One region of the Jejuibacter sp. L23 genome, then DNA from elsewhere that is predicted to be linked to it. Evidence: predicted binding sites of a transcription regulator. Region 1 holds the regulator's gene; each other region holds the start of a gene.

The links. Region 1 encodes LexA, which represses DNA repair genes until DNA is damaged. Its sites were predicted from a motif close to TNCTGTATGTACATACAGNA; they were not measured.
Region 2: a site for LexA is predicted at 1,988-2,007, ahead of SCU88_RS10170 (metal-dependent hydrolase). Genes of this name have one in related genera too.
Region 3: a site for LexA is predicted at 1,700-1,719, ahead of uvrB (excinuclease ABC subunit UvrB). Genes of this name have one in related genera too.

What each region holds. Positions count from the first base shown of each region.
Region 1 is NZ_CP138199.1:345,506-348,783, reverse strand. It holds gene SCU88_RS01595 (CsbD family protein) at 10-219, opposite strand; gene dinF (MATE family efflux transporter DinF) at 277-1,611, opposite strand; gene lexA (transcriptional repressor LexA) at 1,699-2,307, opposite strand; gene SCU88_RS01580 (diacylglycerol kinase) at 2,416-2,784, opposite strand; gene plsB (glycerol-3-phosphate 1-O-acyltransferase PlsB) at 3,015-3,278, shown strand, end outside.
Region 2 is NZ_CP138199.1:2,215,792-2,219,069, reverse strand. It holds gene SCU88_RS10185 (YniB family protein) at 1-176, opposite strand, end outside; gene hxpB (hexitol phosphatase HxpB) at 347-1,015, shown strand; gene kduD (2-dehydro-3-deoxy-D-gluconate 5-dehydrogenase KduD) at 1,153-1,914, shown strand; gene SCU88_RS10170 (metal-dependent hydrolase) at 2,023-2,613, shown strand; gene SCU88_RS10165 (L-cystine transporter) at 2,755-3,278, shown strand, end outside.
Region 3 is NZ_CP138199.1:1,768,316-1,771,593, forward strand. It holds gene bioD (dethiobiotin synthase) at 1-321, shown strand, start outside; gene SCU88_RS08145 (ABC transporter ATP-binding protein) at 318-1,025, opposite strand; gene uvrB (excinuclease ABC subunit UvrB) at 1,799-3,278, shown strand, end outside.

The DNA.
Region 1 (3,278 bases):
CACGCCCTGCTACCAGCGGTAATCGTTACGCTTTTCCCACTGGGTCACCTCTTTTTCTGCCTGGGCTCTGGCGTAGCCATAGCGTTGCTGAAGCCTGCCAATCAGCCGCTCATGACGGCCGCTGGCAATGGCGCCGTCATCGTCGGTCATCCTGCCCCAGGCTTCGCGGACTCTACCCACCAGACGGCGGCAGCCGCCTTCGATTTCGTCTCTGAGCATTGCGTACCTCCGCGCCGGATTTAGCCTCACTCACCCATAAAGTATAGCCTTGCAGGCTCACTGGTGGCCCGGCACCTTAAACCAGGTATCGTTACGCCAGTGACGGCGCCAGATCCAGCCCAGGGAGAGGCCACGCAGCCCCAGGAATACCGTCAGAGCCAGCCACAAGCCATGGTTGCCCAGCCAGGGCAGCGTCAGTAGCGTCAGTCCGAATCCCAGCGCGGCAACCGCCATGCTGTTACGCATTTCCGCGCCGCGGGTGGCCCCCACAAACATGCCATCCAGCAGATAACACCAGACGCCAACCAGCGGCAGCACCGCCTGCCACAGCAGATAGCGATCCGCCTGAGCCTGAAGTTCGGGGATTGAGGTTAACAGGGCCACGATCTGCGCCCCCGCCAGGGCGTAGATCGCAGCGAAGCAGAGCGCCACCAGACCCGCCTGGCGGCAGGCTGCTCGCCATACGCTCAACAGCTGGCCGGTACTGCGCGCGCCAAAGGCCTGGCCGGAGTGGGCCTCTACCGCATAAGCAAAACCATCCAGCGCATAGGCGGTGAAGGTCAGCATGGTCATCAATACCGCGTTAATCGCCACGATTTCGCTACCGAGGCGCGCACCGCAAATGGTAATACCGGCAAAACAGAGCTGAAGCAGCAGGGAACGCAGCATAATGTCGCGGTTCAAAGCCAGCAGGCGGCGAATATTGCCGCGCCAGGCCTGCTTCAGCATATCCATCGAGATGCCACGTAGCCGCAGTACCCGCCACACCATCACCAGCCCGATAAGCAGCGTCGCATATTCGGCAATGACCGTCGCCAGCGCCGCCCCCTGCACGTTCATATGCAGGCCTACCACAAACCAGAGATCCAGCGAAATATTCAGCAGGTTACCCACCACCAGCAGAATAACCGGCGCACGGGCGTACTGGACACCCAGCAGCCAACCCAGCAGTACCAGATTGGCGAGCGTTGCCGGAGCGCTCAGCCAGCGAATGGCCAGGAAGCGCTGCGCCTGATACAGAACCTGCTCGCTGCCGCCGACAATGTACAAAGCCAAATCAATCAGCGGAGTACGTAACGCCACGATCAGCACACCGGCAATCAACGCCAGCATCAGCGGCTGAACCAGCGCTCTGGCCAGCGCCGGCGCATTTTTCGCGCCCCATGCCTGAGCCGCAAAGCCGGTGGTGCTCATCCGCAGGAACAGCAGCAACATAAACAAAAAGCTGGTCGTCGTAGCGCCAACGGCAACGCCGCCCAGATAATCCGGCGAGTCGAGATGACCAATGACCGCAGTATCCACCAGCCCCAGCAGCGGTACCGTCACGTTAGAGAAAATCATCGGCAGCGCCAGCCGCCATAATGCTTTATCGGTTTTTTGGAAAAGGGGCATGGCCATTATCCGGTTATGCAGTCAGGAGAGTTAAAGCAGAGACGCGCCCGGGAACGGACGCGTCAGCAGGGGGATGCGTTTATAAATTCAGAGCCATTCGCCGTTGCGGATCACCCCGACGGCCAGCCCTTCAATAGTAAAATTCTGTTCGCGCAGATCGACCACAATAGGTTCAAACTCGCTGTTTTCCGGCAGCAGTTGTACCGTGTTGCCCTGCTTCTTCAGGCGTTTAACCGTGACTTCATCTTCAATGCGAGCCACGATGACCTGACCGTTGCGCGCCTCCTGAGTCTTATGTACCGCCAGCAGGTCACCATCCATAATGCCGATATCTTTCATCGACATACCGCTCACTCGCAGCAGGAAGTCCGCACTCGGTTTAAACAGGGAAGGGTCGACCTGATAGTGGCCTTCAATATGCTGCTGGGCCAGCAGCGGCTCACCCGCGGCAACGCGCCCAACCAGCGGCAGCCCCTCTTCTTCTTCATGCAGCAGTCGGATACCGCGTGAAGCGCCAGAGACGATTTCGAGAACCCCTTTGCGCGCCAGAGCCTTCAGGTGTTCTTCTGCGGCATTAGGCGAACGGAAGCCCAGTCGCTGCGCGATTTCCGCACGGGTGGGCGGCATTCCCGTCTGGCTGATATGCTCCCTGATGAGATCAAAAACCTCTTGTTGCCTGGCCGTTAACGCTTTCATTCCGCCCCCTGGGTGTATATACAGTTATGCTGTGAGTATATACAGCAGAAGGCGATTTTGGAACCACAACGTGGTAAAAAGTCAGCGTTTTATCCGTTTCCTGAAGCTTTACCGCAAATGCGACCAGAGTAGCGTGACCCAGGTGAAAAGCGCGACGATAATCGCTAACAGCACGGCGGCGGAGCCCATATCTTTCGCGCGACCGGAAAGTTCGTGATACTCGCTGCCGATCCGGTCAACAACGGCTTCGATGGCGCTATTCAGAATTTCGACGATCGTGACCAGCATGACGGAGCCAATCAGCAGCACGCGCGTCATGGCGTCAACATCCAGCCAGCAGGCCACTATAATGGCAATAACCGCGGCGACCCCTTCCTGGCGGAAGGCCGCTTCGTTACGCCACGCCGCGCTCAGACCTTTCCAGGAATAGCCGGCAGCTTTGATGATACGGGTAAAACCAGTGGTATTATTCGCCATGTAATGGAAACCTTTTCAAAAAACACACTCTAAATAGTTCAGTTGCATCAAAGCGGCAAGGGCGCGCCCGAGCCGATTAACGAAGCCAGACCGAATGCAGCAGGCAGTATGACGAAAATCAGCGTCAACGCCAGCGCGCTTCGATTAATAGTGGTGCCGCAGAATTTCCGTGCCGTTTCTGGTATTCTGACGGCGCATTTGCATGATTAACCAGAGGCTTTACATCATTTATGTCAGGCTGGTCCCGATTTTTATACAAGCTCCTTAATTTACCATTAAGTATTCTGGTAAAGAGCAAGTCAATTCCGGCGGATCCCTGCGCCGAACTTGGCCTGGATACTTCGCGTCCGATTATGTACGTTCTGCCCTATAACTCGAAGGCAGACTTGTTGACGCTGCGTGCGCGCTGTCTGGCCCACGATCTGCCGGACCCCATGGAGCCGCTGGAAGTGGACGGCGTCGTCCTGCCGCGCTATGTGTTCGCGCACGACGGT
Region 2 (3,278 bases), 1.9 Mb from region 1:
TCGATCATCACATGCGCAAAATCCATCATCACCGCATCAATGCCCGGTCGCTTCTCGCTGTGCTCATACATAAACTTAAGCAGCGATATCACGGTAGATACCAGCGCCGGAATAAAAATCACCCAACCGGCGACGCGTTTTAACAGCGCAACGCGCCCAGCTTGTTGATACGTCATCCTCTCCCCTTGTGCTTATGAGGCTATCCTGAATCCTGATTCTAACCCGTCCGCCGGTTTTTCGCCTGATTTTTGCCGTGAGTTCGGGTAAATCACTGGTAAGCCCCGCCGTTCCAGGCTATTGATATGCAGAACTTTCGTTATATTTGCCGTTAACAGGAGTGGTAACCATGCCGAACCAACGTCGGGTACTCGCCGCAATTTTTGATATGGATGGATTGCTGATCGATTCCGAGCCGCTATGGGATCGGGCCGAACTGGAAGTCATGGCCGGGTTGGGCGTTGATATTACCAGGCGCGGCGAGCTGCCGGATATTCTGGGACTACGCATCGATATGGTGGTGGATCTCTGGTACGCCCAACAGCCCTGGCAGGGCATCTCTAAAGCACAAGCCACCGCGCAGATCATCGAGCGCGCTATCGCACTGGTCGAAGAAGAACGCCCCCTGCTGCCCGGCGCACGCGAAGCCGTGGCGCAGTGTAGAGCGATGGGGCTAAAAGTAGGGCTCGCCTCAGCCTCGCCAATGCGCATGCTGGAGCGGGTATTAGCCATGTTCGAACTGCGCGATCAGTTTGATGCCCTGGCCTCCGCCGAAGGGCTACCGTTTAGTAAACCTCATCCCCAGGTTTATCTGGATGCCGCCAGTAAGCTGGATGTGGCGCCAGTTAACTGCGTATCGCTGGAAGATTCGGTCAATGGGATGATCGCCTGTAAAGCGGCGCGTATGCGTTCAATCGTGGTACCGGCCATTGAAAATCGCGGCGACCCACGCTGGGCGCTGGCCGACGTGCGCCTGGAGTCGCTTAACGCCCTGGCTCCCCACCATCTTCGCCCCTGATAGCCCACCGGGTGTGGGAAACGCCCGGTTGCATAATTTTTGAAACATAATTTCATTTTATTTGTTATTTCCCTTTCCCACGCCTATGATTGATCCCATCAGAGCAGAACCAAATCCATGCCAGACAGGAGCAATCTATGATTCTCGATGCATTTTCTCTTCAGGGCAAAGTGGCGATCGTCACCGGCGGCGACACCGGGTTAGGCCAGGGAATGACCCTGGCACTGGCAGAAGCTGGCTGTGACATCGTGGGCGTCAGCCGTAAAGATCCCATTGAGACACGTGAGAAAGTGACCGCGCTGGGCCGTAAATTTATGGCTATTCAGGCCGACCTTAGCACCACCGATGCCATTGAGGATATCGTCAGCCGCACCGTCACAGAGATGGGTCACATCGATATTCTGGTCAATAACGCCGGAACCATCCGCCGCGCCGACTCGCTGGAATTCAGTGAAAAGGCGTGGGACGAGGTGATGAACCTGAACCTGAAATCGCTATTCTTCCTTTCCCAGGCCGTGGCCCGCCAGTTTATCCGCCAGGGGAGTGGCGGCAAGATTATCAATATCGCCTCCATGCTGTCGTACCAGGGCGGCATCAGGGTTCCCTCTTATACCGCATCGAAAAGCGGCGTTCTGGGGCTGACCCGACTGCTGGCTAACGAGTGGGCGCCTCACGGTATTAACGTTAACGGCATCGCGCCTGGCTATATGGCCACCGACAATACCCAGGCGCTGCGCGATGATGAAAACCGCAGCCAGGAGATTCTGGAGCGTATTCCGGCCGGTCGCTGGGGCACGCCGGAGGATCTGCGCGGCCCGGCTGTATTTCTGGCCTCTTCGGCTTCTGACTATGTCAACGGCTTCACGCTGGCGGTCGATGGCGGATGGCTCGCCCGTTAATCCCTGTTACTACAGTGACGTTGTGATAAAGTGTTACAACGTCACCACTTCCTTCTACTGTATAAAAACCCTATACTGGATGAATTGACAGTTACCCCAGGTTTTATCATGACGGCGGAAGGCCACCTCCTCTTTTCCATCGCCTGCGCAGTATTTGCAAAAAATGTGGAGCTGACGCCGGTCCTGGCCCAGGGTGACTGGTGGCATATTGTGCCCGCTGCGGTGCTGAGCTGTCTGATGCCGGATATCGACCACCCTAAATCCTTCCTGGGGCAACGCATTCCCTGGGTGTCGCGTCCGGTGGCCAGAGCCTTTGGTCACCGGGGATTCACCCACAGCCTGCTGGCGGTTTTCGCGGCGCTGACGCTGTTCTATCTGAAGGTGCCTGAAAGCTGGGTGATTCCCGCCGACGCCATTCAGGGTATGGTGCTGGGCTATCTGAGCCATATTCTGGCCGATATGCTGACCCCGGCTGGCGTACCGCTGCTCTGGCCCTGCCGCTGGCGTTTCCGTCTGCCCATCGTCCGGCCGCAAAAAGGCAATCAACTGGAGCGTGCGCTGTGCATTCTGTTTTTCTGCTATGCGCTGTGGCTGCCCCAGTCGGCTCCGGATAATGAAGCGGTACGCTGGTCATCCTGGGTCATTTCCAGTCTGCAGACAGGCTTCGACCGTTTTATTAATCACCAGATGGGCCAATAACCCCGCACGTTATTCCATTTAAGAATATTCAATTCCTTTTGGGTATAATCTCCCGTTTTTTAGTGCTGTTACACTTGGCGCCATACCTATAAGGCCGCGCAGTTATACGCGGTCATAGACAAAACTCAGGAGTAAACGGGGATGAACTTTCCACTTATAGCGAACGTTGTGGTGTTCGCTATTCTGCTGCTGGCGCTGGCGCAAACGCGGCACCGTCAGTGGAGTCTGGCGAAAAAAGTGCTGGTCGGTCTGGTTCTGGGCGTGCTGTTTGGCCTGGGCCTGCATCTGGTCTACGGTGCCGACAACCCGGTAATGAAGCAGTCGATTGAGTGGTTTAATGTGGTCGGTAATGGCTATGTCAAACTGTTGCAGATGATCGTCATGCCGCTGGTCTTTGCCTGTATCCTCAGTGCCGTGGCCCGCCTGCATAATGCCTCTTCGCTGGGCAAAATTAGCGTACTGACCATCGGCCTGCTGCTGCTGACCACCCTGATCGCCGCCCTGGTCGGTGTGCTGGTCACCAATCTGTTCGGTTTGAGTGCCGAAGGGCTGGTTCAGGGCAGCGCTGAAACCGCACGCCTGAACGCTATCCAGAGCAACTATGCCGGTAAGGTCGCCGACCTGTCGGTACCGGAACTGCTGCTGTCGTTCGTACCGAAAAATCC
Region 3 (3,278 bases), 1.4 Mb from region 1:
GGCTGGTTTACGCCACTGTCTGAACGCCGCTATTTTTCCGACTGGGTCGTGGAAGAGCAACTGCCGGTCATTCTGGTGGTGGGGATTAAGCTTGGCTGCATCAACCATGCGCTGCTGACCGCCGCCGCGGTGCAGAGCGCCGGGCTGCGGCTGGCGGGCTGGGTCGCCAATAATGTTCAGCAACCCGGCCGCCGCCATGCGGAATACCTTGCCACGCTGCGCGAGCGGTTGCCCGCGCCGATGCTTGGCGAGATCCCCTGGCTTACGGATCCTGCCGTACCTGGCGACCGGTGGCTCGATCTGACCCTGCTTGACGCCTAAGGCGCCATCCAGCCCAGTAGTCGTTCATCCAGTTGACCTGGCCTGCCCTGGGCCAGGTTACGGCCGCGATGCAGTAGACAGAAACGATCCGCCACTTTGCGGATGAACGACAGGCTGCACTCGGCCATCAGAATCGTCATTCCAAACTCCTGAACCAGCCGTTTCACCAGCAGCGCCATCTCTTCCAGCGGCGTTTGCGGGTGTGCGCTCAGGGGCTCATCCAGAATCAGCAGCCGTGGAGCAGTGACCAGCGCCAGAGCTAACGACAGCTGCTGTTGCAGCACACCAGGCAGCGCGCTGGCGCGCAGATGTCGGATGGCATAAAGCGCCGGAAACAGGGTGTCGATCAGCGGCGGAATGGCGCGGGGAGCGGTATTCACCGCTCTGTGCGCGATATGCAGATTCTCCTCGACCGAAAGCTGAGTAAACAGCCGCCGACCCTGGGGCAGGTAGCCAATGCCCAGTGCCGCCCTGCGTGCGACCGACATATTACGCAAATCCTCCGGCGGACCACCGGGGGCATGCCAGAGCAGGGTGCCGCTCTGTACCGGCAGGTGGCCGGTGATACAGTTGGCCAGGGTGGTTTTACCCGCGCCCGGCTCGCCTAACAGACAGGTGCACTCTCCCGGCGCCAGCTCCAGATCCACATTCCATAATACGTGGCGCTCACCGTAAAACTGATTCACTGCGCGTACACTCAACATGGCTCACTCCTCCGCCTGGGTTATCGGCCACCGCGTGCGCGGCTATCAGGAACCACTGCAAATCGCTTGCCAGCTATTTCAATGAGCGGAAAGAGCAGACACCCGCTAAAAAAACGGATAAAACGCTGCAATGCAGAGTTTTACTCTGCTGGCTGGGGCGTCAGCCTGCACTTCACCGGTGCCGGGGGGCTCGCCCTTTTGGTGCAGAAAGGGGACTTTATGGTGCCAGACTGGAATGTGCCTCGGACGGTTTAAGAGAGAAAAAAAAGCGCAAAACTTTTTTTTGCGGCCTGACACACACAAATCAGGGCTTTTGGACAGACGGCATGGTCTGTGGGCCTGGAGCAGTTATCCACTATTCCTGTGGATAACCTTGTGCATTAGAGTTAGAAAACCTGCGGTAAGCAAGAAAAGACGCGGTCCGCGCCTGAATTGGTGTCAAAGCCGCCTTTATTTAAAAATTAATTTATTTCAACGAGTTAAATAAAATCAATCCTTGTCATAAAACTGCCATCTCAGGAAATAAAACTTTCATCGCCTTGCTTGACAAATGTTAAAATTTACCCGCTCTCTGGGGATAACCGAAATCGCCAGGTTAAATCATCCGATGCGGCGGCCAAACGGCAGATTTTTACCGGTGAATCGGTGTGAGGAGGGGGAGGTGAATAGCAGGTTACTGTGTTTTCATCCAGCTATTGTGATTGGCAAAAGCCGCCATGGCGAGTAAAATTACTCTCCGGCTTGCACACTTCTTCACCACCAGGTAGCCCGCCATGAGCAAAGCGTTAAAACTCCACTCCGCCTTCCAACCTTCCGGCGACCAGCCTGATGCCATTAAACGCCTCTGCGAGGGGCTGGATGACGGGCTGGCGCACCAGACTCTGCTGGGGGTAACCGGCTCGGGGAAAACCTTCACTATTGCCAACGTCATCGCGAATTTGCAGCGCCCCACCATGGTGCTGGCGCCGAACAAAACCCTGGCGGCGCAGCTGTATGGCGAAATGAAGGAGTTCTTCCCGGAAAACGCGGTGGAGTATTTCGTCTCTTATTACGATTACTATCAGCCCGAAGCTTACGTGCCCAGCTCCGATACCTTTATTGAAAAAGATGCCTCTGTGAACGAGCACATCGAGCAGATGCGACTGTCGGCCACCAAAGCGCTGCTGGAGCGGCGCGATGTGGTGGTGGTGGCATCGGTATCCGCTATCTATGGTCTGGGCGATCCCGACCTCTACCTGAAGATGATGCTGCATCTGACCGTCGGGATGCTGGTGGATCAGCGTTCGATTCTGCGGCGTCTGGCGGAGCTGCAATACACCCGTAACGATCAGGCGTTCCAGCGCGGCACCTTCCGGGTGCGCGGCGAGGTTATCGATATCTTCCCGGCGGAATCCGACGAGATAGCGCTGCGGGTGGAGCTGTTCGATGACGAAGTGGAGCGGCTGTCGCTGTTCGATCCGCTGACCGGCCACGTGGAGTCCACGGTGCAGCGCTACACCATCTACCCCAAAACCCACTATGTGACGCCGCGCGAGCGCATCATCCAGGCGATGGAAGAGATCAAAGTCGAACTGGCCGATCGCCGCAAAGTGCTACTGGCTAACGATAAACTGCTGGAAGAGCAGCGCCTGAGCCAGCGTACTCAGTTCGATCTGGAGATGATGAACGAGCTGGGCTACTGCTCGGGCATCGAAAACTACTCACGCTATCTTTCCGGGCGCGGCCCGGGCGAGCCGCCGCCGACCCTGTTCGACTATCTGCCCGCAGACGGACTGCTGGTGGTGGATGAATCCCACGTGACCATTCCCCAGATTGGCGGCATGTTCCGCGGTGACCGGGCGCGTAAAGAGACCCTGGTGGAGTACGGTTTTCGGCTGCCGTCGGCGTTGGATAACCGCCCGCTGAAATTTGAAGAGTTCGAGGCGCTGGCGCCCCAGACCATCTACGTTTCCGCGACGCCGGGCAATTACGAGATGGAAAAATCCGGCGGCGATGTGATCGATCAGGTGGTGCGGCCTACCGGCCTGCTGGATCCGATGATCGAGGTCCGACCGGTAGCGACTCAGGTGGACGATCTGCTGTCGGAGATCCGTCAACGTGCCGCACGCAACGAACGGGTGCTGGTGACCACCCTGACCAAACGCATGGCGGAAGACCTGACCGAATATCTGGAAGAGCACGGGGAGCGGGTACGCTATCTGCATTCGGATATCGATACCGTGGAGCGGATGGAGATTATTCGCGACCTGCGAC